3 regions of the Enterococcus raffinosus genome follow, and region 1 is predicted to be linked to each of the others. Evidence: predicted binding sites of a transcription regulator. Region 1 holds the regulator's gene; each other region holds the start of a gene.

Evidence for each region. The regulator LexA, encoded in region 1, represses DNA repair genes until DNA is damaged. The targets are predictions, from matches to a motif close to CNAACANNTGTTNG.
Region 2: uvrB (excinuclease ABC subunit UvrB) is a predicted target of LexA. The motif match lies at 1,422-1,435, and genes of this name have one in related genera.
Region 3: dinB (DNA polymerase IV) is a predicted target of LexA. The motif match lies at 1,037-1,050, and genes of this name have one in related genera.

Annotation. Positions count from the first base shown of each region.
Region 1 covers NZ_CP072888.1:1,501,935-1,512,828, forward strand. Annotated here, with positions in the region: gene obgE (GTPase ObgE) at 1-628, shown strand, start outside; gene J9537_RS07415 (winged helix-turn-helix domain-containing protein) at 1,350-2,084, shown strand; gene J9537_RS07420 (DUF456 domain-containing protein) at 2,310-2,855, shown strand; gene rnz (ribonuclease Z) at 2,946-3,869, shown strand; gene J9537_RS07430 (SDR family NAD(P)-dependent oxidoreductase) at 3,914-4,702, shown strand; gene J9537_RS07435 (LapA family protein) at 4,711-5,139, shown strand; gene recJ (single-stranded-DNA-specific exonuclease RecJ) at 5,230-7,509, shown strand; gene J9537_RS07445 (adenine phosphoribosyltransferase) at 7,524-8,036, shown strand; gene J9537_RS07450 (hypothetical protein) at 8,213-8,479, opposite strand; gene lexA (transcriptional repressor LexA) at 8,582-9,205, opposite strand; gene J9537_RS07460 (DUF896 family protein) at 9,338-9,580, shown strand; gene tkt (transketolase) at 9,673-10,894, shown strand, end outside.
Region 2 covers NZ_CP072888.1:1,753,350-1,764,243, reverse strand. Annotated here, with positions in the region: gene J9537_RS08585 (amino acid ABC transporter substrate-binding protein/permease) at 1-1,252, opposite strand, end outside; gene uvrB (excinuclease ABC subunit UvrB) at 1,498-3,489, shown strand; gene uvrA (excinuclease ABC subunit UvrA) at 3,566-6,388, shown strand; gene J9537_RS08570 (carboxylate--amine ligase) at 6,490-7,746, shown strand; gene J9537_RS08565 (amino acid racemase) at 7,749-8,462, shown strand; gene rapZ (RNase adapter RapZ) at 8,758-9,645, shown strand; gene J9537_RS08555 (gluconeogenesis factor YvcK family protein) at 9,642-10,640, shown strand; gene whiA (DNA-binding protein WhiA) at 10,739-10,894, shown strand, end outside.
Region 3 covers NZ_CP072888.1:2,313,901-2,324,794, forward strand. Annotated here, with positions in the region: gene dinB (DNA polymerase IV) at 1-992, opposite strand, end outside; gene J9537_RS11325 (hypothetical protein) at 1,401-1,931, opposite strand; gene J9537_RS11330 (helix-turn-helix domain-containing protein) at 2,111-3,139, opposite strand; gene J9537_RS11335 (heavy metal translocating P-type ATPase) at 3,248-5,365, opposite strand; gene J9537_RS11340 (heavy metal translocating P-type ATPase) at 5,378-7,513, opposite strand; gene copZ (copper chaperone CopZ) at 7,553-7,762, opposite strand; gene J9537_RS11350 (CopY/TcrY family copper transport repressor) at 7,791-8,231, opposite strand; gene J9537_RS11355 (heavy metal translocating P-type ATPase) at 8,389-10,446, opposite strand; gene J9537_RS11360 (TetR/AcrR family transcriptional regulator) at 10,694-10,894, shown strand, end outside.

The DNA of each region.
Region 1 (10,894 bases):
TACGCAATTCTTACGCCATATCGAACGTACGAGAGTCATTCTACATGTAATCGATATGAGTGGAATGGAAGGCAGAGATCCTTATGAAGATTATCAAGCAATCAATAAGGAGTTAAGCACACACAATTTACGTTTATTGGAACGTCCACAAATTATTGTTGCGAATAAAATGGACATGCCCAACGCAGAAGATAATCTGAAAGAGTTCAAGGAACAGCTTAAGAAGGATAAGGAAGATGAATTCGCGGAGGATATTCCAGTTTTTGCTATCTCAGCCATTACAAAACAGGGATTAGACAATTTACTGAACGCGACGGCTGACTTATTAGAAGTTACACCAGAATTTTTATTATATGATGAAGAAGTTGAAGAAGATACTGTAAATTATGGATTCCAATCCAATGAACCAGAGTTTACTATTACTCGCGAACCAGATGCTACTTGGGTATTAAGCGGAGAGAAATTAGAAAAACTCTTCAAAATGACGAACTTTGATCATGATGAAACAGTTATGCGTTTTGCGCGTCAACTTCGTTCCATGGGAGTGGACGAAGCTCTACGTGCTCGTGGAGCTAAGGATGGAGACCTTGTCCGCATAGATAAATTTGAATTCGAGTTTGTTGACTAAGTATTCAGAAACAATACTAATAACTTATAAAAGTGCTGCAAGTCATTTTGCAGTACTTTTTTGTGTGCTGAAAATAAAATGAAAGTGTTTTTAATTATCGATAATTGACGTGTTTCTCGAAAATCCGGGATAAAGGTTTGCTAAAATATTAATTTATTTTTAAGAGAAATTTTTGATTGAAGAATTTTGACAAGTTAAAAAAACATAATTCGAAATTCTTGATAATAAATCGGTGTTATTTTTACTGTTATTTATCTATATTTTTTCACAAACATTTTACGAACTATTTCGACACTATCTCGATTTGAAAATAGTTAAAAAATTTAATTGAATTTTTCATGAATTATATTGAACAGAAAATGAAAGTTAGGTATACAGGGATGAAAACGATACTCATCTTACGTTATCAATTTATTTTGTTAATAAAGCCCCTAAAAAAATACGAATGTTATATGTTCTAAATTTTTATGAATGATTGAAAAAAGTGTTGTTTAAAAATGATAATTGAATTATTTTATCTAGGAAAAGTTTTTTTAACCCAAAAATTTTATCAATAATTCTAATTGTGAGTGGTGAAATATAAGCTTTTCGGTAGCGCTCGAGTGAATGGCAGTGTAAACTAACAGTGTAAGAAGTAATAATTATATTGTTAATTAATAAAACTTTCCTTACGCAATTTGTCGGAAACTTATTTTTAATAATAAAAAAGGGGAATAATGTGATGCAAGTATTAATTTTAACGCACAATATCTTAGTTGAGAGACCTTTAGTTGAAAAACTACAACGATTAAACATTGAAGTTTTAAGTTCAGCTAAATTACTAACGATGCTCCAAGCAAAACAAGTGCCATTAGAAGTAATGAACTTTTTTGATGTATTAATCGTTAGTGAAACAATTTCTGATCAGGAACTAACTGTCATTCTTGAAGAAGTTGGCGAGAAGTTCACGATTATCCGTGAAACTGATCGGATGCCTCAAAAAGAGGAGAAATCAGAATGGGAATCACAAGGCGTTGATGAGTGGTTACTTGAAGACGAAACACTTAGCGGGTTAAGAGAGAAACTTGCTGAGAAAACGTTAAAGGAATCTGTTTATTCAATTGGTTTTGGAATGAGAACTCAAAAAGAAGAAAGCGAAAAGGAAAAACGTCCGATCCCATTATGGAATTTGACTCGTTCAGAACGTGAGATGTTAAGTACTTTAATCTCTACTAAAGAAGCTCCAATTAGCCGAAATGATTTAGCTGTTAAAATTTGGGGTGATAGTGATTCAGCAAGTCACATGACACGTCTATCTACTATAATTAAACATTTGCGGAATAAACTGAAAATTGATGGTGTAGAATACGATGTTATTCGTACAAATTGGGGCGAAGGATATCAATTATCCAAAGTATTCTTTGATCACTATGTAGTTGATGATCGTATTATGGAAGAAATTAAAACTGGAAATTAGTTTTACAGTGAATGAAAACAGGTATCCTCCTTTGTTTCCAAAAGAGGGTACTTGTTTTTTTCTATTGTTAATCAATGAATTTATAGATAAAAACCAAAAGTTCAACTGAGCTTATTGAAGTAACGTTGTTTACATAATTTAATTATGCGGATAAAACTCGTTCTGTTTTCCAAAACCCTTATTTATTGCTAAACTAAAGTCAAAAGAATAAGGGAGCGATTTTAAATGGAAAAACGAGTAATCATTATGAATTTTGATGTAGAGTCCAAGGCGTACGAGGCGTTTTCTAAGGCTAAACGTCTTCATATGAACAAGTCTTTTAAAGGCGAACAAATGGCAGTAGTCCATCATTCAGATGACGGTGAACACAAATTTGAAATTGAAGACTTTTTAGACTTTACTGGCAGCAACAAAAGTTCAACGGGTGGGTTGATCGGTATGATGGTTGGAATACTTGGCGGCCCCATCGGTATTTTGCTCGGCTGGTTTACCGGCGGAATGATCGGAGCTACTCAAGACGCGAAAGAAGTTCGAGAAGCTACGGGAGTATTTGAATTTTTGATAGATAAAATTGGTGAAGGTGATACCGCCTTATTGTTAATCGCTGAGGAAGAAGATAATCGCCCTTTAAATCAATTAATTATGATGGAATTAGGCGGCGAGATCACACGTTTGGAATACGAAGAAGTTGAAGCAGAAGTGAAAAAGACTCAAGAAATGGCGAAAGCATCAAAAGAAAAGGCTGAGAAGGAAGATAATTCTGAAAATTAATCGGTTCGAATGAGTTTTTTCCTATTTAGATTGCGGAAAGCTAGACTTTCTTCTAGAATAATAATAGTTTGATAGAAAGTCAGGAGAAATATGGAACTAGAATTTTTAGGAACAGGCGCAGGTGTGCCTGCGAAACATCGAAATGTCAGCAGTCTTGCATTGAAATTGCTAGATGAGCGAAATGCCATTTGGTTATTTGACTGCGGCGAGGGAACTCAAATGCAAATTTTACGAACAAACATTAAACCTCGAAAAATAGAAAAGATCTTTATTTCTCATTTACATGGGGACCACATTTTTGGTTTGCCTGGATTATTGAGTAGTCGCTCCTTCCAAGGTGGCGAGGAACCGATTATTATATACGGTCCTGCTGGTTTAGAAAAATATGTGCGTACATCCTTACAGGTAACAAAGACTCATCTGGCTTATCCGTTAGAATTTGTCGAGTTGAAAGAGGGCGTAATTTTCAAAGATAAGCAATTTACTGTGGAGTGCATGTTGCTGGATCATGGAATTGAAAGCTTTGGTTTTCGTGTAACAGAAGCAGATCACGAAGGCATGCTTCAGGTAGACAAACTTGCTGAATTAGGCATTCCTGCTGGTCCAATATACGGAAAATTGAAACAAGGCCAAACCGTCACATTGGCAGATGGCCGGACGATAAACGGAAAAGATTTTGTTGGTGAAAGTAAACACGGACGAGTGGTCACTATTTTTGGTGATACTCGGTTCACAGCTAGATCTAGCGAATTTGCGAAAAACAGTGATGTGGTTGTTCACGAGAGCACCTTTAATAAAAATGAAGCAAAACTCGCACGCGCGTACTTCCATTCAACGACGCAGCAGGCAGCATCAATTGCGAAAGAAGCAAAGGCAAGAAAACTTATGTTGACGCATATTTCTGCAAGGTATCTTGCGAAGGAAGCAAAGGAATTGGAAGCCGAAGCACAGGAGATTTTTCCCAATACGCAGCTTGCGCGAGATTTCGACATCATTGATATTCCATTTTCATAGCTTTTAAAATTTTTACCCAAATTATAAAGAAAGAAGGTTAACTCATGGATTTAACAGATAAAGTTGTCGTTGTGACCGGTGGCTCAGCCGGTTTAGGCGAACAGATTTGTTACGAAGCAGCAAAACGTGGTGCAATCGTCGTTACTTGTGCACGTCGGATTAACTTAATTGGCCAAGTAAAGGAACATTGTAGTGAATTAAGCGGTAAGGCTGCATATGCCTTTCAATTAGATATCTCAGATCCAGATAGTGTAGAATCAGTGATTGAAAAAATATCAGATGAAGTCGGTGAAGTGGATGTTTTAGTGAACAACGCTGGTTTTGGTATGTTCGAAAACTTCGTAGATTTTGACTTAGAGATAGCGAAAAATATGTTTAATGTCAATGTTTTAGGTATGATGTACTTTACTCAAAAAATTGCGATCGCCATGGTGAATAATAAACAAGGACACATTTTTAATGTCGCATCAATGGCTGGGAAGATGGCGACTCCTAAATCAACGGTTTACTCGGCAACGAAATTTGCGGTTCTTGGCTTTTCTAATGCTTTACGTTTAGAATTGCGTCCGGCAAACGTTTTTGTCACAACAATCAACCCTGGGCCAATTGCAACAGAATTTTTTGATAAAGCAGATCCAAGCGGAAGTTATTTAGAAAACCTAGGTGGAATTGTCCTAGACCCGCATAAGCTGGCAAAGACAATCGTCAACAAAATGGGGAAACCGACTCGTGAAATCAATCGTCCACTAATAATGGAAGGAGCAAGTCGCTTTTATGGGTTGTTCCCACAAATTGGGGATTTTTTAGCGGGTGGATTATTTAATAGGAAGTAGGAAGGCATATGAAAAAACAATGGAAAGTACTACTAGGATTTATTTTAGTTTTGCTGATTGTGATCTTTGCCCTTTCTAATAGTCAGGAAGTTCCGGTTAATTTCTTGATTAAAAAAATCTATTTATCATTAGTTTTAGTCATTATCGGCTCTGCTTTGATTGGAGCTTTGGTTGTTCTATTAACTTCTGGTGCTACCTTATTTCAACAGCGCAAGGAAATCAAACAGCTTAAAGAAACAATTCAGGGGTATGAAACGAACAATGAACAAAAGTTAGAAGAAGAAAAAGCGGCTTATCAGCGAGAAAAAGAAAACGAGATAGCTGTGCTAAAGGCTAACTACGAAAGCTTACTGAAAGATAAAGATCAAGCATTAGCGGCAATGGAGAATGGACAGTCAGACAAAAAAAACAATCCACCAATTGATTACTATGATTGAGAAAGAAGACTTTAGTTGCGAAACTAAGGTCTTCTTCTCTTTCTTGTCTGATTTTTTTTTGCTATACTGATACGGTTGGGAAGTGATACAGTGAAAAAATCAAGCTTCGATTGGCAGTTCAGAGAATCTAGTTCAATTGATTCAACTTTTAAAGCGGAACTAGCGAATCAAGGATACAGTGAGACATTTGCTGAACTATTATGGAATCGAGATATACATACGTTAGAAGCTTTCAAGCAGTTGATGAAGGCAAATATCGATGATCTACACGATCCTTTTTTAATGCATGATATGGATAAGGCCGTTGATCGGATTCAGATTGCGATTATGGAAGGACAGCCTATTTTAATATATGGTGATTATGATGCAGACGGGATCACCAGCACTTCGATCATGTTAGAAACCTTAGAAATGATTGGCGCAAACGTACAATATGTTTTGCCGAATCGTTTTATTCATGGTTATGGTCCGAACAAAGAGCTTTTTGCTGAAAAAATCAATGAAGGTGTCCAGTTAATTCTCACTGTCGATAATGGAGTGGCTGGAAATGAAGCTATTGAATTTGCTAATTCTCAAGGGGTTGACGTAATTGTTACGGATCATCATGAGATGCCGCCAGTTTTACCAGATGCGTATTGTATTATCCATCCTCGTCATCCAGAAGGCAGTTATCCCTTTGGTGAACTAGCTGGAGCAGGCGTGGCCTTCAAGTTAGCTACGGCTCTATTAGAAGAAGTTCCTTTAGAAATGCTGGATTTAGTCACTATAGGTACTGTCGCCGATTTAGTTTCAATGACTGGAGAAAATCGGAATTTAGTAAAATTAGGACTGCAGGCAATCAAGCAAACACAACGTTTAGGTTTACTAGAATTATTAAAAGTTAGTTCAGTTGATTTACAGAAAGTTGATGAAACGAGTATTGGTTTCAGTTTGGGCCCACGATTAAATGCGATCGGTCGATTAGGAGACCCAAATCCAGCAGTAGAGTTGATGACTACCTTTGATGATGAAGTCGCTCAAAACTTAGCTGAAAAATTAAATAAAATCAATGAAGATCGTAAAACGATAGTCCAAGAAACTACTGCTGAGGCTCTCGCCTTAGTCAATCCTGGTGATGCTGTCCATTTAATTGCAAAAGAGGGATGGAATCCAGGTGTTTTAGGAATCGTTGCCGGAAACATTCTAAAGCAAACGGGACGTCCGACAATTGTTCTGTCTATCGATGAAAACGGTGTAGCAAAAGGTTCTGGTAGAAGTATTGATGCGTTGGATCTATTCAGCATGTTAAACACGATGCGTTCTGAATTCACTCATTTTGGCGGTCATGCTGCTGCAGTAGGATTAACTATGCCATCAGAAAACATAGATACCTTAAGAAAAATGATGAATGATTACATCGCTGCACAGAAAATCGATTTGACCAAGGGGTCTGTTTTGTTGATTGATAAGTCTTTAGCATTATCAGAAATCAATCTGAAATTCGTTGAAGAATTGAAGAAACTAGCTCCTTTCGGAACAGATAATCCAGCGCCTAATTTTTTAGTGGAGGGGCATGTAGATTCTTTTAAACAAATCGGCAGTGAACAACAGCACGTCAAATTTTCATTGAAGAATGAAGAGAGTCAATTAGATGCTATCGGATTTGGTTTTGGCAAGGACAGTGAAGAAATTCAACAACCAGATACACGCTTTATCGGTGACTTAGAGATCAATGAATGGAATGGTAAGAAGAAAGTACAGCTTCGTTTGATTGATTTTGCTTCTGAAGGACTTCAAGTGATTGATCGTCGAGCAAAATATACCTGGAATGAAAGAATAGAAAACGGTCGAATTCTGTATTTGGCCTTCCAATCAACTAGTCAGAAATTTTTCTCCAAAGAATTACAGGAGTCGATTACTTTATATAATCCAGCAATCGAATGGTCAAATTATGATCAACTAGTTGTATTAGATTGTCCTGACCATAAGGAACTATTAAAAGAAATTTCAACTACCGGAAATTTTGAACGAATCTATCTTTATTTATATAGTCCAGATGATGCGTATTTGAATGGCTTGCCTACTCGTGATCAATTTACTAAGCTATATAAATTCTTTATGAAGCAGCCGCGTGTAGACATTCGATTTAAATTGAAATTTGTTTCGAATTATTTAAGAATTCCAGAAAAATTATTAGTATTCATGATTCACGTGTTTTCTGAGTTGAAATTTGTTACAATAGACGACGGCGTTTTACAAATGGTCGAGTCTCCACAGACACGTGCATTTGAAGAGAGTGAGATTTATCAAAGTCGTATCTCTCGTATTGATAGTGAAGAATTTTTACTGATGAATGATATTCAAACAATTAGAAATTGGCTGAAAAGCTAGGAGGAACAACCAAAATGAATTTGAAAGATTATATTGCCAGTATTCCGGATTATCCAAAAGAAGGAATCATTTTCCGCGACATTTCGCCATTAATGGCTGATGGTGAAGCGTACCGTGAAGCTACTAAACAAATTGTTAACTATGCAAAAGAAAAACAAATCGATATGGTCGTGGGTCCAGAGGCACGTGGATTTATCGTGGGCTGTCCAGTTGCTTTTGAATTAGGCTTAGGTTTCGCTCCTGTCCGTAAACCAGGAAAATTGCCTCGCGAAGTAATTGAAGTCGAATATGAGAAAGAGTATGGCACCGATACCTTAACAATCCACAGTGATGCGATCAAGCCTGGTCAGCGTGTATTAATTACAGATGACTTATTAGCTACTGGTGGTACAATTAAGGCGACAATCGAATTAGTTGAAAAACTTGGGGGAATTGTTGTTGGTTGTGCTTTCTTGATCGAGTTGGAAGAGTTGCGTGGACGAGATAAAATTAAAGGATACGATATTTTAACCTTAATGGACTACTAATAATCAGAAAAATAGGTTATTCCAGAAGTAATTTCTGCAATAACCTATTTTTGGAAGAAGTGGGTATGACAAACATCTTGTCATACCCACTTCTTTTAATAGTTCTATAAACCAAATGAACTGTGTTTTACCAACAAAAAAAGCTGTTAGATTTCTCTAGCAGCTCGTATAGTAAGTTAAGCAGACTTATGATAATGATGGTCATAAGTCACATAATAAAAATCTTCAGCAGGTTCTTTATAATAAATGTCTTCTTCAGTATCTTCTTCATCAGAGTAACGTTCAGCATAGTGTTGTGCATATTTGCGCTCATCCCATAACATAAACCAAACGAGGAACAAACCAGAAAAAATGACGATCGTAGCTAAAGAACCTAACTTACCAATCAATAATCCTAGTAACAATACAGCGATAATCAAACCAAATCTTCTTACTGCTTTCATCAATAATCACTCCTAATAAATACGCGAACGTGTGTTTGTATATTCATTATACGAATGTTTGTTCGATTTGTAAAGAAAAAAATAATCGGAAATGAATTCCGATTAATAAATATGATTGCGGTACAAGCCAACGACTTTTCCAAGTATGGATACATTGTCAAAAATTAACGGCGCTAACTCATCATTTTCAGGTTGTAAACGGATATGATCCGATTCTCGATAGAATCTTTTACAGGTCGCTTCATTCTCGTCAGTCATCGCTATCACGATCTCACCATTTGTCGCTGTCGATTGCTTTCTGACAATTACATGATCCCCATCATAAATTCCAGCGTTGATCATACTTTCACCGCGAATTGTCAGCATAAACAAGCTGCCTTCTTCGCTAGATAGATCCGGAGGAACCGGGAAGAAATCTGATGCTTCTTCAACAGCTAATATAGGTTCACCTGCAGTAACGACTCCCAACATTGGAATAACCTGAGGTGTCGCTCCGATTTTCTCTAATCCTGTAATGGTTAATTCGATTGCTCTTGGTTTTGTTGGGTCTCGTTGAATCCAACCCTTTTTTTCTAATCTGGATAAATGGCCATGAACAGTAGATGTAGATGAAAGATTCACAGCTTCTCCAATTTCTCTAACAGTGGGTGGGTAACCTTTATCTTCAACGCGTTCATGAATGAAACGTAAAACTTCTAGTTGTTTTGTTTCCGTTCGTTTTGCCAATGCCCGCACCTTCTTTCGTTTTTTTTAGTGTAGCATAGTTATTGCAACAAATCAAACAAGCGTTCGTATTTGTTTGTGCTTTCAACTTATTTTTTTTTATGTATAATTAAAGAGGGAAAAGAGGTGCTTAAGATGATTAATGATGAAACAATTGCACGGATCAACGAATTAGCTAAGAAAAAGAAAACAGAGGGCTTAACTGATGCAGAGGCACACGAACAGAAGGTTCTTCGCGAAGAATACATTTCTTCATTCCGTAGTGGCATGCGACATCATATTGAAGGGATGAAGGTTGTCGATCCAGAGGGAAACGATGTAACCCCCGAGAAATTAAAAGAGATTCAAAAGAAAAAAGGATTGCACAACAGAAAGTAAATCTTTTGTTGTTAAGTGATTGAAAAGTCAAAATAAATCGGTTACAATGAATCTGTAATTAAAGTATTTATGACCAAAAAGGAGGAAGTAATTTGTTCGACAATATCGATCAACTAGGTGTAAACACAATCAGAACGTTAAGTATTGAGGCAATCCAAAAAGCAAACTCAGGTCATCCAGGGTTACCAATGGGTGCGGCACCGATGGCCTATGCTTTATGGACTAAACATTTGAATGTTAATCCAGCGACTTCATTAAACTGGCCAAACCGCGACCGTTTTATTTTATCGGCAGGTCATGGGTCTGCAATGCTGTACAGCTTGTTACACCTTGCAGGCTATCAGGTAACGATTGATGATTTGAAAAATTTCCGTCAATGGGAAAGTAAAACACCAGGACACCCAGAATTTCATCATACTGATGGGGTTGAAGCAACTTCAGGTCCTTTAGGTCAAGGTATCTCAACTTCTGTCGGAATGGCAATGGCCGAAGCACACTTGGCTGCGACATACAACCGTGACAGCTTTAACGTTGTGGATCACTACACCTACGCACTATGTGGCGATGGGGACTTAATGGAAGGCGTTTCCGGCGAAGCAAGTTCAATGGCAGGTCACATGAAGCTTGGCAAATTAATCGTTTTATATGATTCAAATGATATTTCTTTGGATGGCCCTACTTCAAAGGCATTCACTGAAAATGTTGGTGCACGCTACGAAGCTTATGGTTGGCAACATATCTTAGTAAAAGACGGCAATGATTTAGAAGCCATCTCAAAAGCAATTGACGAAGCAAAAGCTGAAACTGAAAAACCTACATTAATCGAAATTAAAACAGTCATTGGTTTTGGTTCACCTAAAGAAGGGACTTCTGCAGTCCACGGAGCTCCTCTCGGTCAAGAAGGAATTGACGTGGCAAAAACTGTTTATGGCTGGGAATATCCTGACTTTACTGTTCCTGAAGATGTTGCCAAACGTTTCAAAGAGCAAATCAATGATAAGGGCGCGAAATCAGAAGCAGAATGGGATGCGATGTTCGAAAATTACGAAAAAGCTCATCCTGAGTTAGCGAAGCAATTTAAAATGGCCTTTGCAGGCGATTTACCTAAAGACTGGGAAAAAGCTTTGCCAGTTTACGAAGAAGGTACAGCTCAAGCGAGTCGCGTGTCAAGTAAAGATGCAATTCAGGCAATTGCAAAAGCAGTTCCAAACATTTGGGGCGGATCAGCTGACTTGTCTGGTTCAAACAACACGACAATTGCTGATGAAGCTGAATTCCAACCTGAATCTTACGAAGGTCGCAATATTTGGTTTG
Region 2 (10,894 bases), 250 kb from region 1:
GCGCGTCATACAATTGATCCGCTGCATCAAAACTTTTGATTGTATAGCCATATTCCTTTTTGTGAGCCTCTAAAAAGTCGGCACTTTCCGTTCCAACCTTAGCTCCTACGGTTTTGCCTTTTAAATCCTCGTAAGACTTAATATCTTTATTGTCTTTCGCAACAGCTAATTGAATCCCGCTTTGGAAGTAGGGGTCCGAAAAATCATAATTGGCTTTTCGCTCATCGGTAATGGTCATTCCTGCGATCATACCATCAGCCTGTCCTGACTCTAAAGCCTGCATTGCTGAGGAGAATCCGATGAATTTAAAATCAATTTTGAATCCTTGCAGCTCTGCGATTCGTTTTAACAGGTCAACATCAATCCCTTTGTATTCGCCGTCGCTGTCCTTATACTCAAAAGGGGCGAAAGCAGAATCGCTGGCAATAACATAAACATCTTTTTTTGGCTCGATTTTTTTCATTTCGCTTGAAGCGCCTTGATCACCGGAACCAGTAGAAATATACTTGCTGACGATTTTATCATAGCTGCCATTTTCCTTTAGGTCCTTCAGTCCTTGATTAAACTTTTCCAGCAGCTCTTTGTTTTCGCCTTTTTTCACAGCGAAGCCGTAAGAACTGCCTTTTTCAGGTTCACCGACTAATTTGAATGGTTGACCATTAGTTACAGCATAACCAAGTACAGGGTAGTCATCAAAAATCGCTTCAACATTCCCGTTTGTCAGGGCGTTGTACATAGCATCAGCAGCTTCGTATTGTTTTACTTCATAGCCATATTTGTCTTTGTTCTTGTTTAAAAAAGTCGCACTTTCTGTACCGATTTTTGCGGCAACTGTTTTTCCTTTTAAATCTTTGTAATTCTTGATGTCTTTATTGTCATTTTTAACAGCCATCTGGATTCCGCTATCAAAATAAGGTTCAGAAAAATCAAACGTTTTTTTCCGTTCATCTGTAATACTCATGCCAGCAATCATTCCGTCCAGTTGATCGGATTGCACTCCTTGGATGGAGCTGTCGAATCCTAATGGACGCAAATCAACTTTAAAGTTTTGGTCCTTAGCGATTTGATTAAGCAAATCTACATCGATACCTATGTATTCGCCATCGGAATTCTGAAATTCGAAAGGAGCAAAAGTCAAGTCCGTCCCGATCTTATATGTTTTTTCCGCGGCGTCAGTCTTGTTGGCAAAGCTAAGTGTGAAAATACTTGCCATTAAGAAAACAACGAATGGAATTAATTTGTTTTTTCTCATAATAATCCTCCTAATTACTTATCATTTGTTTATTATATGTTAGTTTATGGATAAAACACAAGAGGGTTCATTGTTGGATAGAAAAAAAGCAAAATTTTTATAACATGGGATGTCAGAAAATGTGACACGGTTGTTTTTAAGAACTTCTTATGGTAAGAAGAAAAAATGGCGAAAATATGTTCGGTATGCTATAATTTTGGAATGGAAAATCTTTGTTCATTTAATAGAAAAAGGGGGATTTTTGTATGATTGAAAGAGTAACGGATAATACGTTTGACCTTCATTCAAAATATCAGCCTGCTGGCGATCAGCCTGAGGCCATTGAACAACTTGCCGAAGGAATCGTCGATGGAAAAAAAGCGCAAATCCTTTTAGGAGCTACCGGGACTGGTAAAACTTACACGATTTCCAATGTTATTAAGGAAGTAAATAAGCCAACCTTGATTATTGCCCATAATAAGACGTTAGCGGGGCAATTATATGGAGAGTTTAAGGAATTCTTTCCTAACAACGCGGTGGAGTATTTCGTTAGTTATTATGACTACTATCAACCAGAGGCGTATGTGCCTTCTAGTGATACGTATATTGAAAAAGACTCAAGTATTAATGATGAGATCGATAAGCTTCGCCACTCGGCGACAAGCGCCTTACTTGAACGAAATGATGTGATCGTCGTAGCTTCAGTTTCCTGCATTTTTGGTTTGGGATCACCAAAGGAATATTTGGAGCAAGTGGTTTCTTTGCGTGTAGGAATGGAAATGGATCGGAACCAATTATTACGGAATTTAATTGATATTCAATTTGAACGAAACGATATTGACTTTCAGCGTGGTCGTTTTCGTGTTCGTGGGGATGTAGTGGAAATATTTCCCGCATCACGTGATGAACGTGCGTTACGCGTGGAATTTTTTGGTGATGAGATAGAACGAATTCGCGAAGTAGACGCGTTAACAGGAGAAATCACCGGTGAAACAGAGCACGTAGCCATCTTCCCGGCGACCCACTTCTTAACCAATGAAGAGCATATGGAAGTGGCGATTAGTAATATTCAAAAAGAGCTTGCTGATCGATTAGAAGTCTTGAGAAATGATAACAAGCTATTAGAGGCTCAGCGATTAGAACAACGAACCAATTATGATATCGAAATGCTTCGAGAAATGGGCTATACATCTGGTATAGAAAACTATTCTCGTCATATGGACGGACGTAAAGAGGGCGAGCCGCCCTATACGTTGATCGACTTTTTCCCAGATGACTTTTTACTAGTTGTGGATGAATCTCATGTGACGATGCCGCAAGTAAGAGGTATGTACAACGGTGACCGAGCACGTAAACAGATGCTGGTAGATTATGGTTTCCGGTTGCCATCAGCTTTAGATAATCGTCCATTAAGATTAGAAGAGTTTGAAGAGCGCGTGAATCAGATTGTTTACGTTTCGGCGACTCCTGGTCCTTATGAACATGAAGAAACAGATACAGTAATAGAGCAAATCATCCGTCCGACTGGACTACTAGATCCGGTCATTGAAGTCCGCCCGATTATGGGACAAATAGACGATTTGGTTGGAGAAATAAACGAACGTTCTGAAAGAAATGAACGTGTTTTTGTCACGACCTTAACAAAAAAAATGTCCGAAGATTTAACAGACTACTTTAAAGAACTAGGTATCAAGGTTAAATACCTCCACAGTGATATCAAAACCTTAGAACGTACTGAGATTATTCGTGATTTGCGATTAGGAAAATTTGATGTGCTAGTTGGTATTAATTTACTTCGTGAAGGTCTAGATGTACCTGAAGTCTCATTGGTGGCTATCTTAGATGCAGATAAAGAAGGCTTCCTTCGCAGTGAACGTTCACTTGTTCAAACAATTGGTCGTGCTGCCCGAAATTCAGAGGGAAAAGTTATTATGTATGCTGATAAGGTGACGGATTCAATGCAACGTGCAATGGATGAAACATCACGCCGTCGTAGTATTCAGCAACAATATAATGAAGAGCATGGCATTGTACCTAAGACGATTATTAAAGAAATTCGTGATTTGATCGCAATTAGTAAGGTTGCAGAAGATACTGGAACTTACGATACGACCTCTTATGAAGAGTTATCTAAATCTGAACGTAAAGAACTTATTGCGAAACTTGAAGATGAAATGCGAGAAGCGGCTAAAACACTTGATTTTGAAACTGCCGCAACATTACGAGATACAATCTTAGAATTAAAAGCAGCAGAATAACTGGTGAAAAAATGGCACGTTTTTTCGGCTGTGGAAAAAGAACTACAGTTAATGAACAATGAACAAGGAGAAATAAATGGCAAATGATAAGATAGTAATTCATGGAGCGCGAGCTCACAATTTAAAGAATGTAGATGTCACGATTCCTCGTGATAAGATGGTGGTTGTTACTGGTTTATCAGGTTCAGGAAAGAGTTCGCTGGCCTTTGATACGCTATATGCTGAAGGACAGCGTAGATACGTGGAAAGCCTATCTGCTTATGCGCGGCAGTTTTTGGGTCAAATGGATAAGCCTGATGTTGACAGCATTGATGGATTGAGTCCAGCGATATCTATTGATCAAAAAACTACAAGTAAAAACCCTCGGTCAACAGTAGGAACCGTGACGGAGATTAATGATTATTTGCGTTTGTTATACGCACGAGTAGGTCATCCAATCTGTCCGAACGACCATATTGAAATTACCTCTCAATCTGTTGAGCAGATGGTCGACAAGGTGCTTGAATTACCTGAGCGAACCAAAATTCAAATATTAGCGCCAGTTGTTGCAAAGAAAAAAGGACAACACAAAAAAGTTTTCGAAATGATTCAACGAGAAGGTTATGTCCGTATGCGTGTTGATGGAGAATTATATGATGTGACAGATGCTCCAGAACTAACCAAGAATAAAAAACACGATATCGAAATCATCGTCGATCGTATTGTTGTTAAGGAAGGTATCCGCTCGCGTCTATTTGATTCCTTCGAAGCAGCGTTACGCTTAGCTGAAGGGTATGCGATTGTTGATGTGATCGGGGAAAAAGAAATGCTATTCAGCGAACACTACGCTTGTCCTTATTGTGGTTTTACAGTAGGCGAACTTGAACCTCGACTGTTTTCATTCAACGCGCCGTTTGGAGCTTGTCCAGATTGTGACGGATTAGGGGTTAAGTTGGAAGTCGATTTGGATTTAGTTATTCCTGATCAAAGTAAAACGTTGCGTGAAGGGGCATTGATTCCTTGGAATCCGATCAGTTCTCAATACTATCCTCAAATGCTAGAGCAAGCATGCTTGAGTTTCGGTATTGATATGGATACTCCGTTTGAGGATTTGCCAAAAGAACATCAAGAAATCATTTTGAATGGTTCAAATGGAGAAAATTTCCATTTCCATTATGAAAATGACTTTGGCGGTGTTCGTGATGTAGAAGTTCCTTTTGAAGGGATTATTAACAATATTAACCGACGTTATGCAGAAACGAACAGTGATTTTACCCGTGATCAAATGCGTTTATATATGACGGAATTAACATGTCAAACCTGCCACGGTTATCGGTTGAATCCACAGGCTTTATCAGTGAAAATCAATGATGTTAATATTGGACAAGTTAGTGAAGACTCTATTAATAGAGCACTCGATTTTTTCGAAACCGTTGCATTAAGCGAACAGGAAAAGGTAATCGCTAAGCCTATTTTGAAAGAAATCAAGGATCGTCTTAGCTTCTTACGAAATGTTGGGTTAGATTATCTTACCTTGAGCCGAGCTTCAGGGACCTTGTCTGGTGGAGAGGCTCAAAGAATTCGGTTGGCGACTCAAATCGGTTCAAACCTATCTGGTGTCTTGTATATTTTAGATGAACCCTCGATTGGTTTGCATCAGCGAGACAATGACCGCTTGATTGAGTCTTTGAAGAAAATGCGAGATTTAGGAAATACTTTGATTGTAGTAGAGCATGATGAAGATACAATGCGTGCGGCAGATTATCTGATTGATGTCGGTCCAGGTGCAGGGGATCAAGGTGGCGAGATTGTCGCTGCTGGAACACCTAAACAAGTTGAAAAAAATCCAAAATCCTTGACTGGTCAATATTTATCTGGAAAACGAGAAATCGCTGTGCCAAAAGAACGTCGAAAAGGAAATGGAAAGAAAATAAAAGTTACTGGCGCTGCTGAAAATAACTTGAAAAGCATTGATGCCGAGTTCCCATTAGGGAAATTTGTTGCTGTGACGGGTGTCTCAGGATCTGGGAAGTCTACTTTAGTTAATCAGATCTTGAAAAAGGCTCTCGCACAGAAGTTGAATCGTAATTCAAACAAACCAGGAAAATTCAAAAAAATTACTGGTTACAACAATATCGAAAAATTAGTTGATATTGATCAAAGTCCAATCGGGAGAACACCGCGGAGCAATCCAGCAACCTATACAAGTGTTTTTGATGATATTCGAGATTTGTTTGCTCAGACAAATGAAGCGAAGATTCGCGGTTACAAAAAGGGTCGGTTCAGCTTTAATGTAAAGGGCGGACGTTGTGAAGCTTGTCGCGGAGATGGAATCATCAAAATTGAGATGCATTTTTTACCTGATGTTTATGTGCCGTGTGAAGTTTGTCACGGCAAACGCTACAACTCCGAAACATTGGAAGTTCATTATAAAGGAAAGAATATTGCGGATATTCTGGAAATGACTGTTGAAGATGCTGTGGAATTCTTCAAACACATTCCTAAAATTCATCGAAAACTTCAAACAATTGTTGACGTTGGTTTAGGCTATGTCACGATGGGGCAGCCTGCGACAACACTTTCAGGTGGAGAGGCTCAACGAATGAAGCTTGCTAGTGAACTTCATAAGAATTCCAATGGAAAGAATTTCTATATTTTGGATGAGCCGACAACAGGACTTCATACAGATGATATTGCTCGTTTGTTAAAGGTTCTGGAACGTTTTGTTGACGCAGGAAATACGGTATTAGTGATTGAACATAATTTGGATGTGATTAAATCAGCCGACTACGTTATCGATCTAGGACCAGAAGGCGGCGACGGTGGTGGAACCATACTAGCAACAGGGACACCGGAAGAGATTGCTGAAGTACCAGACAGTTATACAGGACATTATTTAAAACGCGTCTTAAAAAAATAAATAACTGATAAAGCTTGATGCAAGCAAAGGATTCTCCTTTGCTTGCATTTTTCTTTATGGTATGATTATCAAGGATTTAGAATGAGAAGGTGTAAGAGAATATGAATGAAAATCAAAAATTTGTCCCGATTTTATTAGGGAGCGATATCAACGTTTACGGTATGGCCCGTTCTTTTCACGAAGCCTATGGAATCGTATCAGAGGCTTATGCTGGTCTACAATTAGCACCAACAAAATATAGTAAGATCGTGAACGTACATGTTGTACCAGGATTTGATAAGGATCCTGTGTTCATCGAGCAGATGCGCGAATTAGGAAAAAATACGTACAACGATCCTAATGTAAAATATTTATTGATTGCTTGCGGTGATGGATACGCTGAGCTAGTTTCACAACATAAAGAAGAGCTTTCCGAATGGTTTATTTGTCCGTATATTGATTTTGATTTACTCCAAAGTCTGATTAGTAAAGTCAGCTTTTATGAAATTTGCGAAAATTATGATTTGCCTTATCCAAAAACATTTATCATTACTGAAGATATGTTAGAGGCTGGTAAGTTAAAACAGGATTTACCCTTTGATTTTCCTGTTGCACTAAAACCAGCGAATAGTGTGGAATGGCTATCAGTTGATTTTGAAGGAAGAAAAAAAGCCTTTATTTTAGATACTCGTGATGAATTTGACACAATCATTGAGCGTATTTATCAAGCTGGTTATACGAGTGAAATGATTGCGCAGGACTTTATTCCTGGAGACGATAGCAACATGCGTGTATTGAATGCTTATGTCGATCAAAACCATCAGGTTCGCATGATGTGCTTGGGACATCCATTATTAGAAGATCCTTCTCCAGAAGCGATTGGAAACTATGTGGCGATCATGCCTGAATATAACGAGAAGATCTACCAGACAATTAAAGGATTTTTAGAGAAAATCAACTATACCGGTTTTGCAAATTTTGACATGAAGTACGATCCTCGTGATGGAGAATATAAATTGTTTGAAATCAACTTACGGCAAGGACGCAGTAGTTTCTTCGTTACTTTAAATGGCTTCAATTTAGCACAATACGTAACTGAAGATCGCGTTTTTGAAAAGTCGTTTACTGAAACGATTTACGGTAAAGCAGAACCAGCTACATCCATGTTATGGATGGGGGTTCCGAAGGGTGTTTTTGAGAAATTTGCTCGAAATAATAAGGAAAAAGAAAAAGCTCTAGAAATGATCAAAAATGACCATTGGGGAACGACAGTCTTTTACAAGAAAGATATGTCCTTGATGCGGTGGATTTTAATGAAGTATATGTTCAGCAAGTACAAAGGACGCTTCGATCTATTCTTTAAAGAGAAAGAAGGATAAGTATGGAAAATTTCTTTAGTATTCTTGGTGGAATGGGGACGATGGCGACGGAAAGTTTTATTCGAATCCTTAACCAACGTACACATGCTCATAATGATCAAGAATACTTAAACTATGTGATGTTCAATCATGCAACGGTTCCTGACCGCACGGCTTTTATTTTAGATCACGAAGCACCAAGTCCATTACCCTTTTTATTGGATGATATAGAGAAACAAAACCTATTACAGCCGGATTTTATTGTACTCACTTGCAATACTGCTCATTACTTTTTTGATCAACTACAGGGGGCAACAAATATTCCGTTGCTGCATATGCCGCGTGAAGCTGTAAATGAAGTGACAAAGCATCATAAACCCGGCGAGAAAATCGCAGTATTAGCAACTGCTGGGACAATTTCCGCTAAGGTCTATCAAAGTGAGCTAGAGGCAAAAGGATTTGAAGTTTTGATTCCTAAGCCAGACTTACAAGAGAAGGTTAATCATCTAATTTATCACGATGTAAAAGAGAATGATTATATCAACAGTGATTTGTATCTAGAGATTCTTTCAGATGTTTTTGAAAAATATGGTTGTCAGAATGCTATTCTTGGCTGTACCGAGCTGTCTTTAGTTCAAGAATTGACAAAAGAAGTTCCTTTTCCAGTAATTGATGCGCAATCTATTTTAGCGGATCGGACAATTGAATTAGCACAGAAAAACAGATCTTCTAAATAGGAGATCTGTTTTTTATTTGCACATTTTTTTCAGTTTCTATTCTATTAGGAAAATCTAAAGAATGACAAATGAGTAGCAAAGACACGCCAGGAGTGTTATAATTTTTTTAGATAGCGAAAGAAGCTAGCTTATGGTTTCTTTGGCATCTTTTTATTTGGTTCAAAAATTTTGCTTATGATTATTGATGAGCCTATCAACGTATTTCAAATCGCAATATCGTCTATATAGAACAATAGTAAATTAAAATAATCATTCTCAGGAGTGAGTTTCTAATTACGTGAAAGGAGTGACACAAATGACTGATAGTTTACATTTGGTTGTCATTACAGGTATGAGTGGTGCAGGTAAAACTGTCGCAATTCAAAGTTTTGAAGATATGGGGTATTTTTGTGTAGATAATATGCCTCCAGGTTTAATTCCGAAGTTTTGGGAATTGATCCGTGAATCAGGAAAAGTAACTAAGATCGCTTTAGTAGTAGATTTACGTTCTCGCTCATTTTTCGAAGATATTCAAAAAATGCTAATAGAGATAGAAAATACAGGGTTCATTGATACAAGTATCTTGTTCTTAGATTGTTCAGATGAAGAATTAGTCTCTCGCTACAAAGAGACGCGTCGCGCACATCCGCTTGCGATGGATGGCATGATCACTGAAGGTATTCGTAAAGAACGCGCAATCTTGGAAGATTTAAAGAATAGAGCTACTCTAATGATTGATACAACAGATTTAACGCCACGTCAATTACGAGAAAAAATTAATCAAACGTTTAAAGATAAGGATGACGCGGGATTCCACGTGGAGGTAGTTTCTTTTGGCTTTAAATATGGGTTGCCAATCGATGCTGACATAGTTATGGATGTTCGTTTTTTGCCGAATCCACACTATATTCCAGACCTGCGGCCTCAAACCGGGCTAGACAAACCGGTATATGATTATGTAATGTCATTTCCTGAAACAGAAAGTTTTTACACGAATTTTGTTCGTTTAATTATGGACATTCTGCCTGGCTACATTAATGAAGGAAAAAGTTCATTAACGATTGCTATCGGCTGTACTGGTGGACAGCATCGGTCAGTCGCTTTGACAGAGCGTATTGGAAAGGCAATTACGGATGCAGAGTACAAGGTAAATATCACTCATCGCGATAAGGATAAGCGGAAAGAGACGGTGAATCGTTCATGAAAATGAAAACATACCGTATTCGTAAACCGAAGATCGTGGTTATCGGTGGTGGGACAGGATTACCAGTTATTTTAAAAAGTTTACGAAATCAAAGTGCTGATATTACAGCAGTGGTAACTGTAGCAGATGACGGTGGCAGTAGTGGTGAACTACGCGATTCGATCGACATGGCCCCCCCAGGTGATTTGAGAAATGTTTTGGCCGCCTTATCTGACATGCCGAAGCTCTATGAAGACTTATTTCAATATCGTTTTCATGAGGATGACAAATTTCTTGCAAATCATACGATTGGGAACCTTTTAATCGCGGCTTTATCAGAAATGCGAGAAAGTACGTATGAAGCAATTCAATTACTTTCCATGATGATGCACGTGGACGGGCATATTTACCCTTCTTCGGAAACACCGCTAGTGTTGCACGCGGATTTTGATGACGGAACAAGTGCAGTGGGAGAATCAAAAATAGCTCTGGATCGTAAGACGATAGAAAGAGTTTATGTCACAGAAAAAAATGGTGAAAAAGCGATTCACGCAGCACGTAAAGTAGTTAATGCTATCAATGAGGCAGATATGGTTGTCTTAGGACCAGGCTCCTTATTCACTAGTATCTTGCCTAACTTAGTCATTGAGGAACTAGGAAATGCGGTTCGTACAACAAAGGCAGAGGTAGTCTATATTTGTAACATTATGACCCAAAAAGGTGAGACCGAACATTTCAGTGATGCGGATCATATTCGTGTTCTTCACAAACACCTCGATAGCAAATTTATTGACACTGTATTAGTCAATACTGAAAAAGTTCCTGAAGGATATATGGATCCAGAGATCTATGATGAGTACTTGGTACAAGTTACACATGATTTTAATGGTTTAAGGGAAGAAGGCTGCCGAGTTGTTTCAACTGACTTTTTAAAACTTCGTGATGGTGGCGTCTTTCATGATGGAGACAAAGTTGTCGATGAGCTATTTCGAATTGTTTTTGGTGCAAAAATTTAAGACTGGATTTTTAAATAAGTGTCGAAATAGTAAATCATTAGTTAGAACTAATTTTATTTAGGAAAATTAGTTCTTTATTATGAGAAGGAGGGCTCGTCATGTCTTTTGCGGCAGAAGTAAAAAAAGAGTTAACGGGTCTGGCAGTCCAAAAGAATCTCGCACAAGCTGAGTTAGCCGCATTGATAAGAATGAATGGTTCCCTTAGTTTGAGTAATCATCAATTTGTTTTGAATGTGCAAACTGAAAATGCGGCG
Region 3 (10,894 bases), 810 kb from region 1:
GCTTGAGAAAACAACTCTTCTTTCTTTTCTATGTAGTAAGGCAAAGTAACCCGGCGCGTCACCGTCGTGTAATCCGCATAACGAATCTTAACGACGACCGTTTTCCCATGACGCTGGACTCGTTTTAGCGATCCTTCCACCTTCTCTGCCAGCTGTCTTAATTGACTTAACACTTCGTCCTCTGTTGATAAGGGACGGCCATAGGTATGCTCCTTGCCAACAGATTTTCGCTCACGAGTGATGCTCACTGGCGAATCATGGATGCCTCGCACTTTTCGATATAGAGAATAGCCCATCTTCCCGAATTCTTGAATTAGGAACATTTCACTCTTCTCGTACAAATCCGCGCCCGTAAAAATACCAAGTTCATTCATTTTTGGCACTGTCTTCTTACCTACCCCATGAAACTTTTCAATCGGCAAACGTTTCAGAAAAACGACGGCCTCTTCTGGTGATATCACCGTCATTCCCTTCGGCTTTTGATAATCAGAAGCTAGCTTGGCCAAAAATTTATTGTAGCTGACGCCAGCAGAACAGGTCAGCTGCAGCTCTTGCCAAATATCCTGCTGAATCATGCGGGCAATTTTGATGGCAGAACGCGCATCAATCTTATTTTCTGTCACATCAAGATAGGCTTCATCTATCGAAACAGGTTCGATAATATCCGTATAGCGATGAAAAATTTCTCGTACCTGCTTTGAAACTGCACTGTATTTTGCGTGATCCCCCGGCTTAAAAATCGCCTGCGGACATAATTCATACGCTTTTTGCGCACTCATGGCCGAATGGATACCATAGACCCGCGCCTTGTAATTCGCTGTCGTCACGACCCCTTTGCCGCCGGTATCGGAAGGATGGCGAGCAATCACCAACGGATGCTTCGCCAATTCAGGATCATCCCGTTCCTCCACGGAGGCAAAAAAGGCATCCATATCAATATGAATTATTTTCCTTGATGTATCATTTTTTAATGGAAACACCAACTCAGCCAACCGATTCCCCTCCCTTCAGCGAATCATTCTAGTTCTATTATAAACGAACGTTTGTTCACAGACAATTAATCCTGTTGAACATAAGAGGAAATTAAGCAGAGGTTTAATTTATAATGAATAATTTTCGTACACATCCGATTTTTCTAATCACGCAAGTAAGAAGTAGGTCTGGCAGCTAGCTCCTTTAAAGGCATTCATTTTTCTTGGGAAAAATGAGTTCTATCTTCACTGCGCATACGATTCCACTAATCGTACTAAAAGTACGAAGTGGAACTCGCAGCTACCTCAATTATATGGATGAATTTTTTCTGAAGTAAAAAATTCTTCGCATTTTCATACGCATACCATTTTACGAATCTGCTAAAGCAGGAAGTAAAACTGGCAAAAAAAATAGACAGTGGCGACTGTCTATCGTTCGATCAGATTTACTTTGCGAATCATCAACTTGTCGGCAGAACCCCGTTGGAATTCTTGCGGCTCGCCAAAAATTTCAGCATAGATAACTTTGTTATGTTCGCGACGACGTAGTTGGTAGATAATTTTTCCTGTATCTTCCAACTCTTTCATCATTTCTGTTACCCCACCAAAACCGGTTTTCTTGGTGATAAAGCCGGTCGCTACCATGCGTTCATCTAAGTAACGAGCAGAGATCACTGAGCCCTTAGCCAACGTTGTTCGTAAGGCTGTTGCCAGCTCTTCTAATTCCTCTGGAACAGGAAGCTCTCGCTCTACTGGTTGGTATAAAGTATCACGCAAAGTATTCAATTCTTCCACTAATGCTTCATACTGCTCTTTGGTCAGCATCACACCAGCAATTTTTTCACGATTAAAAATGTAAACACCCGTCTCTGCTTTACGAGCCTGAGCAAAAACGTCCATTGGTGATTTTTTTACTTCTGTAATCGAAGATGTCGGAACATCTAGTTTTCGTAACCCCATTCTGCTCTCCTCCAATTAAATAGTTTCTCAAAAGAAAGAACTAAATTATTTTCATCTGTATACCTGCTGATCACACGTAAAAAATAGTACAAACGTGTGAAATAGAACGGCATCTTCAACATAGTCTTCATCATTATAGCATAACCTTTCTTGAAGAAAAATCTTCATCAAAACATTCCCTAATCAGAGAGTAAAAAAGGCTGAAACTTTTCTTGAATCAGTAGCGACGATTCTAGGTTAGGCGCTGTTGCCAAGGCCGTATAATGACTCACAAAAAGAATGTTCTTTACCGCCAAAGCCAACTCGTCTACACGACAATTGTTCAGTAAAGGGAGTTGCCTCTTCAATTCTTTACTAAGATGGTAATAATTCTCTGAGACAATGCTTTTCTGCCACTTTAAATTGAAAACCGTTAGCGGCAGCCCCTGATGAATTCCAAAAAATAGATCGAACAGCTTCACATAGAAGGTGTTCTCTAATACTTCGTTTTTCCAGTTTATTACTTCCCCGATAATTTTACCAGCCTGTTTGACCTCATGATATAAATTTGTCTGATAACTTTTATGACAGTGATAAAAATCAACAAATATTTGAAAGTGATACCGCATATAATCAAAATAAAAATACGGAGCAAACTTGGATTGCAATTCAAATTTCTCAATAAAGGCTTGGAGACTCTTATCATCTGGAAACAGTTCTTTACTTATAGAGATCATAGGACTCCTCTGATGATATTGCTCCATTTGCTGAAAGATTTCTGCTTCCTCAAAATAATAAAAGTCTCGTAAATAGCGGAGCTGCAATAAGAAGATCAGTCCGCTTTCTCCTAATAAGCCTCCTATTTTGCAATCGGCAGAAAGATTTAAATAGATTAATTGTCGATTGAGTTCTTTCAATTTAGAATAATTAACCGTTTCAGAACCTTGACCCCAAAGAAACTGTCGAAAAAGTTGAAACCGTGGATCTGTCATCAGCAACATTCGATACAGCTCCGAATAGCTTTTTTTATTTTGATAGTTTAGATGCCACTCTCGCTCTTTTATTACATAGCCCTTTTGCTGAAGATCCTTAAGATAGCGCAGTATGGTTCTTCGACTGACCTTTATCTGCTTGGCCATTTCTGTCACTGTGTACATTTCTTCTTTTACTAATCCGATCAATTCCAATTGTCGCTGACATTTTTTTCTTGCTATAAATTGCCAAATCATCCTTCTCGCCCTCTTTTCTATGCATATAATTCCCCTAATTAAAAAATAGCACAAAACGAACGAAAGTTTTTTCTCAACTTTTTTCAAAAAAAAATAGCGTCTGAATAATCAGACGCTTAAAGTCATCGCATTAATAGCTACGATAATCGTACTTAAGGACATAAGAATCGCACCAACCGCTGGACTTAACAAAATTCCTATTGGAGCCAAAACACCTGCTGCAAGTGGAATGGCTAGGATATTATAGCCGGCTCCCCACCATAGATTTTGAATCATTTTTCGATGTGTGTTTTTAGCCAAACGTACAAATTTCAAAATATCCGATAGGTTACTATTGGTTAAAACGACATCTGCAGAATCAATCGCAATATCTGTTCCTGCTCCGATAGCCATCCCGATAGACGCTCTGGCTAAAGCTGGTGCGTCATTGATTCCATCGCCTACCATCATTACCTTTTTACTCTTATCGGTGTAGCTCTTGATAATTTTTTCTTTATCATCCGGCAATAATTCGCTGTAAAACTCTTTGATGCCCAAATACTCGGCCACTGCTTTCGCTGCAGCTTTGTTATCTCCAGTCAGCATTACAGGTTCAATTCCGACATTCCTCAAATTCTTGATGAAATCTTGCGCTTGATCTTTTAGCGTATCTCCCATTGCAAAGAAAGCGATCAATTGATCATCTACTAATAGGAAGGAGATCGTATTTCCTTGTGCTTGATAATCCTTCAGCTTTTCTTGATCAACGCTTAGTTTCCGCTTTTCTACTTCCTTCTGGTTGGCCAAAATCACTTGATGTCCTTCAACCGAGCCGCTTACGCCGATCCCTTTTAAAGTCGACACATCCTGTGCTTGATAAGGTTCGATCTTTTCAGACTTCAAGTAGTTCATGACACCCACCGCTAACGGATGATTGGTTTGACTTTCCAAAGCACCAATGTATTTTAGGACTTCTTCTTTATCCATATCAGTCAGCACTTCCACACCAGTTACTGTAAATTTTCCTTCTGTCAATGTTCCCGTCTTATCAAGGAAGACATAATCCAATTGATTTCCTTGCTCTAAGGCCTGTCGACTTTTCAGCAATAGCCCATTTTTTGCAGCCAAAGAAGTCGAGCGTGCAATAACTAAAGGAATCGCCAACCCTAAAGCATGAGGACAAGCAATAACGAAGACTGTCACCATTCGATCCAAGGCTTCTGGCAGGTCTGCTACGATCAGCCAAGCAATAAACGTTAAAATCCCCGCAGCTAAGGCAACATAAAACAGCCATTTTGCCACTTTATCAGAAATAGATTCTAGTTTTGATTTTTCTTGCTGAGCTTCCTTCACCATCGTCATAACTTTGGCCAAGTAGCCGTCTTCACCGGTTCCTGTTACTTTTACTTGAATGGTTCCGTCACCATTGACTGAACCACCAATAACTTTATCACCGACGTTTTTCTGAACACCTTTCGATTCCCCTGTCACTGCTGACTCATCGACGATTGTGGAGCCATCCATGATTTCTCCATCCGTTGGCATCTTATCTCCGGCGCGAACCAATAACCGGTCGCCAGAATGAATGTCCTGCAGCTTCACTTTTTTCGTCGAACCATCTGCTTCAAGCTTATTGACTTCATCTGGCAGCAATTCTGCTAATTTCTTCAAGGCATTGCTAGCATTCGATACCGCACTCATTTCCACCCAATGCCCTAATAGCATAATGACAATCAAAGTAGCTAGTTCCCAGAAAAAGTCCATTACATGCTCATGAGGGTTTATCTTATTGACAATAAAGGAGTACAAGCTATAAATATAAGCTACGGATATCCCCATCGCGATCAAGGTCATCATAGCAGGACTCTTCATTTTCAATTCCATTTTGGCACCGCTCAAGAAAGGCTGACCGCCATAAATAAAAAGAATCGTGGCTAAAACCAATACGACCCATTCAGATCCAGGAAAAGTAAATTGGAATGGCAGCTGCATCCCCATCATAGGGGATAGCACGATGATGGGGATCGATAAAACAAGCGAGAGCCAAAACTTCTGTTTGAAATTCCCCATATGCATCGAATGATCCATTCCTCCATGATCCATATCCTGATGATCATGTCCACCCATTCCATGATTCATATTGTGATGATCGTGGTCATCCATCCCATGATCCATCTCGTGATGTTCATGCATTGAATGATCCATTCCCATTGATTCATTCATTTGTTTTTGTTCTCCCTGTTTCATCAGAAATCACTCCTACAATTTTTTCTGATTTAAACTAAGCGAGTTTAGCAGTACACTAACCGAACTAAAGGCCATGGCACCACCAGCGATGATCGGATTCAAGAAGCCTAATGCCGCAAAAGGAATACCGATCACATTGTATAAAAACGCCCAGAATAAATTTTGTTTGATTTTTCTTAGTGTTAACTTGGATAAACGAATACTTTTTTCAACCGATAGAAGATCGCTGTTCATTAAGGTAATGTCCGCTGTCTCCATGGCGATATCCGTTCCGCTGCCCATCGCAATCCCGATATCTGCCAAAGCTAGTGCAGGAGCATCATTGATCCCATCTCCTACCATACCTACCGATTCGTTCTTCCCTTGGAGCTCTTTTACAACCTGTGCTTTGTCTTCAGGTAAAACCTCAGCGACAATATCAGACTCTTGAAGTCCAACCTGGGCTCCAATAAAACGAGCTGTCTGAGGATTATCCCCCGTCAGCATTTTTACATTGATTCCAAGCTGATGCAGCGCGTCAATCGCAGCTTTAGAAGAATGTTTGACTTGATCCGTTACTGAAATCATCGCCAGAACGCGTTCCTGATCGGTTAAAAACATGACTGTTTTTCCTTCCTCTTCTAACGCTAGCACACGTTCTTTGGAAAATGAAATATTTCGCTCCTTCAATCCCCGTTTTGACCCGACAAAATAAGAGGTCCCGTCGATTGTTCCAGTCACTCCCTGTCCTGTCAAACTCTCAAAATTTTCAACTGGCAAAAGCTCTGTCTGCTCTTTCCCATACTGATAGATTGCTTTGGCTAAAGGATGTTCAGAGTATTGTTCCAAACTCGTTAAGTAAGCCAAGGCCTGCGGATCAGAAGAGTCAAAATCTGCCACCACAGGTTTTCCCTCAGTAATTGTTCCTGTTTTATCTAAGACAATCGTTGTCAAATGAGCAATTTTCTCCAAGGCACCGCCGCCTTTGATTAAAATACCGGATTTTGCCCCTAAGCCGGTCCCAACCATGATCGCTGTTGGCGTTGCCAGACCTAATGCGCAGGGACAAGCGATTACTAGAACGGAAACACTGTGGACGATCGCTTGTTGCCAATCGCCGGTGAATAAACCCGTAGCAAGCAATGTAAGTAAAGCAATTCCTAAAACTGTTGGAACAAATACCTTTGAGATTTTATCTGCGATTTGTTGGATTGGTGCTTTTTCTCCTTGCGCATCTTCCACCATCCGAATGATTCGTGAAAGGACCGTCATACTACCGACTTGAGTAGCATTAAACTGGATACTGCCTGTCGTGTTAACTGTTCCGCCAAACACCTGATCGTCAATTTGCTTATCCACCGGTAAGCTTTCACCAGTCAGCATACTTTCATCAATCGTCGTTTGACCAGCAACTATTTTTCCATCTACTGGAATCTGTTCCCCCGGCCGTACCCGCAGCAGATCACCTGCCTGCACTGTCTCGATCGGTACCTCTTTTTCTTCGCCGTCAACGATGATCGTTGCCGTCTTCGCCTGTAAACTCATGAGCTGTTTAATCGCATCGCTTGTTTTTGTTTTGGCTTTTTGTTCTAAATACTTTCCTAGCAAAATCAAAGTAATGATCATACCGCTGCTTTCAAAGTATAGATCGGAATTGTATGGATTAAAGAAGCCATTATAAACACTCAAGGCAAAGGCCGCCGTTGTTCCCATCGCTACCAAAACATCCATATTCGGAGCTTTAGTTTTCAAAGCATGATACGCGCCGCGATAAAAACGCATTCCGACACCAAATTGAACGGGTGTTACTAAGATCAACTGAACCCAAGGCAGATGAAGAAAATGAACCCAGCCCGCATGACTTCCTAGCAGCATCGCAATCATAGCGATCATCAGCGGTGCAACTAAAACAGCACTCAAAATCAGATCCCGTTTCATTTTTTTTAGACGCGCCGCTTTTTCCTGCTCAATTTTTTGTTTATGGGCATCGTCAAAAAGAATCGCGCCATAACCAATTGCTTCGACTCGTTGAATTAAGTTTTCTGCCGTCAATGTCTCATCAAATTGAACGGTGGCCTTTTCCGTAGCCAAATTGACATTCGCTTCTAATACACCTTCTGTCGCCTTCAATTCCTTTTCTACTCGAGCAGAACAGTTGGCACAAGTCATACCTGTGATCGCGAATGTTTCTACTGTTGCCTCTGCCAATTAGATCACCTCAGTTTCATACCCTGCTTCGGTCACTGCCGCAGCGATTTGATCTGCTGAAACCTGTGCTTCATCAAATTTTACAACCCCTTGATTTTTCTTTAGGTTGATTTTTACTTTATCGATCCCATCCAATTGATTGATCGCCTTTTCCACGTTCGCTACGCAGTGATTACAGCTCATTCCGTTGATTGCAAATTGTTTTTTCATGATTGTTTCTCTCCTTATAATTGTTTTTTTATTTATGGTGATTGCATTCGCATTGTCCAGGAATGCAATTACATTCGATTTTTTCAACAGTCTTCTTATTTACTAACTGCTCTTTGATCAACGCCACATCTGCATCCGTCAATTCTGCCTCGGCTACAAGCTCAGCAATGGTTTCCCCGATTCTCTTTGCACAGATATGAGAAAACAAATTTTCTGTCGCACTTTTAACTGTCTCGCCTTCGCTAATTGCAGGATAATAAATATATTTTTTTCCTGACTGTTCCGTTCGCACAGCTTCCTTTTTTACTAGGCGACCTAACAAAGTCTTGATTGTCGCAGGCTTCCATTCCATCGTTTGCCCAAGAATAGCAATAATTTCCTGTGCTGTAGTAGACCCCTGTGTCCAAATCACCCGCATGACTTCCCATTCCGAATCACTAATCTTGATTGGTGTAACCGTCATAGTCATAAGTATCACTCCTTTCGTTTACATTTGTAATCCACACTTTTAGTTTACAATTGTAATCGTTCGCCGTCAACCAATAAGACAGCTTTTTTTCAATTATTTTTTATGGAGCACAAAAAAAAGCTTTGCAGCAACGATTGCCACAAAGCCTTTGTATTAATTATTTGATTTTCAAACAACGCATTGCATTCAAAACAGCGATCACAGTTACACCGACATCTGCAAAAACAGCGGCATACATAGTAGCAAAACCTAATGCACCTAGGATCAGGACGAGAATCTTCACACCGATTGCAAAGACAATGTTTTGTTTAACGATTCCCATTGTTTTACGCGCGATACGAATCGCAGTAGGAATTTTCGCCGGCTGATCGTCCATAATAACCACATCTGCCGCTTCAATCGCTGCATCGGAACCAAGTCCACCCATAGCGATCCCAATATCCGCCCGCGCAAGTACTGGTGCATCATTCATGCCATCACCGACAAAAGCTGTTTTTTGTTCACGTTTCAATTCATCTTCTAAATGAAGAACTTTATCTTCCGGTAACAACTCACTATAGACTTGATCGATACCGATTTTCTTGCCGATTGCCTCCGCAATTCCACGGTTGTCCCCAGTCAGCATCACTGTCCGCTTCACACCAAGATTTTTTACTTCAGTCAAAGCAGTCGTCACATGATCCTTCAATTCATCCGCTATGACTAAATGTCCAATGTATTCTTCATCCATTGCGACATAAACGATCGTTCCGATTTCATTAACCGCTTGGAAGGAAATATCATATTTCGCTAATAGCTTTTCATTTCCAACTAAGAAGTGATGTCCTTCAATCTCAACAGAAATACCAAAACCGGCAATTTCTTCCAGTTGGCTAACTGCTGCCAAAGGCTGATCCACATATTTTACGATTGACTGTGCGATAGGGTGGCTTGAACTTTGCTCCGCACTCGCGACATAGCGTAAGAAATCTTTTTGATCAATCGTTGTTTCAACTGTTTGGACTTCAAAGACACCTTTTGTTAAGGTTCCTGTTTTATCAAAAACCAACGTTTCTACATTGGCTAAGGTTTCAATATAATTACTGCCTTTGATCAAGACTCCAGCTTTACTTGCCCCTCCGATCCCACCAAAGAAACTTAATGGAACGGAGATAACCAATGCACAAGGACAAGAAATAACTAAGAAGGTTAAGGCACGATAAACCCAATCATAAAAAGGTTCGCCCGTAACAAGTGGTGGAACCACCGCCAACAAGACTGCCAATCCAACCACGATTGGTGTATAGTAGCGTGCGAAACTGGTAATAAAATTCTCAGCCGGTGCTTTTTTACTGCTGGCATTTTCTACCAAATCTAAAATCTTGCTAACTGTCGATTCGCCAAAGGTGGTTGTGACTTCTACCGTCAATTGCCCACTTTGATTAATGAAGCCACTAAGAATCTGTTCATCAGGATGGATACTGCGGGGAACAGATTCTCCAGTTAAGGCTGACGTATCCAACATGGAGTTTCCTTCCTTCACAATCCCATCCAATGGAACCTTCTCCCCTGGCTTAATCAAAATACGATCACCAACTTTGATAGCTTCTGGGGCAACCTTTTTGATTTCGCCATTTTGAATTAAATTTGCTGAATCAGGACGAATCGCTAATAATGAAGTGATTGATTTTCTTGATTTCGCTACGGCATAATCCTGGAAAAACTCTCCTACTTGATAAAATAGCATCACCGCAACAGCCTCCGGATACTCACCAATCGCAATCGCTCCAACCGTTGCGATCGCCATCAAGAAGTTCTCATCAAAGATCGCTCCATGGAAAATATTCGTAATAGCTGTCTTCAAAACATCATATCCGATCCATAGATACAGAATCAGATAGGCAATCAGCTTCCAAGGCATTGGTGGTGTAAAGATCGCAAGTAAGGCTAAGGCAGCAATTGCCACACCAATCTGAATAATCTTGCCTTTAGAGCTTTCTTCTACCTTTTCGGTTTGGACACTGTTAACTTCAACATCAGGCTCTAATTTATTAACAATCTCTTTTGCCTCATCGCTGATTCGATCAATATCTTTTTCTGGAGCGACAATCGTGAGCTTCGTACTCATAAAATCAACCTGTGCTTTCTCAACCCCAGTAATTTGTTGGACCGAACGTTCAATTTTTGCTGCGCAGTTTGCACAATCTAATCCATCTAATCGATATACTTTTTCCATGAGATACCCTTCTCTCTAATTACATATGAATGTTTCTTCATGTTTATTATATATGAATGATCACTCATGTGTCAAGCATAAAAAGAAAGCTTTTTCAAAAATAATTCAGCTTTAAAACCCTGATATAATAGGGTTTATAAAATAAAATAATTTTTTATGCGAAAAAGTATTGACAACTAGACCATCGGTCGGTATTATAAAGATACAAACAACGACCGACAGTCGGTTTAGAGAAAGGAGTTAGTAAATGCGTATCGTAAAGGAACATGATGAACGAAGAAATGAAATCATCGCAACTGCCGAAGAATTTTTCCTAACAAAAGGATTCAACAAAACTACAATCAATGATATTTTGAAACGAATTGGCATCGCTAAAGGAACCTTCTACCATTACTTCGTTTCTAAAGAGGAAGTTTTAGATGCCGTTATCGGACAAATCATTGACCAA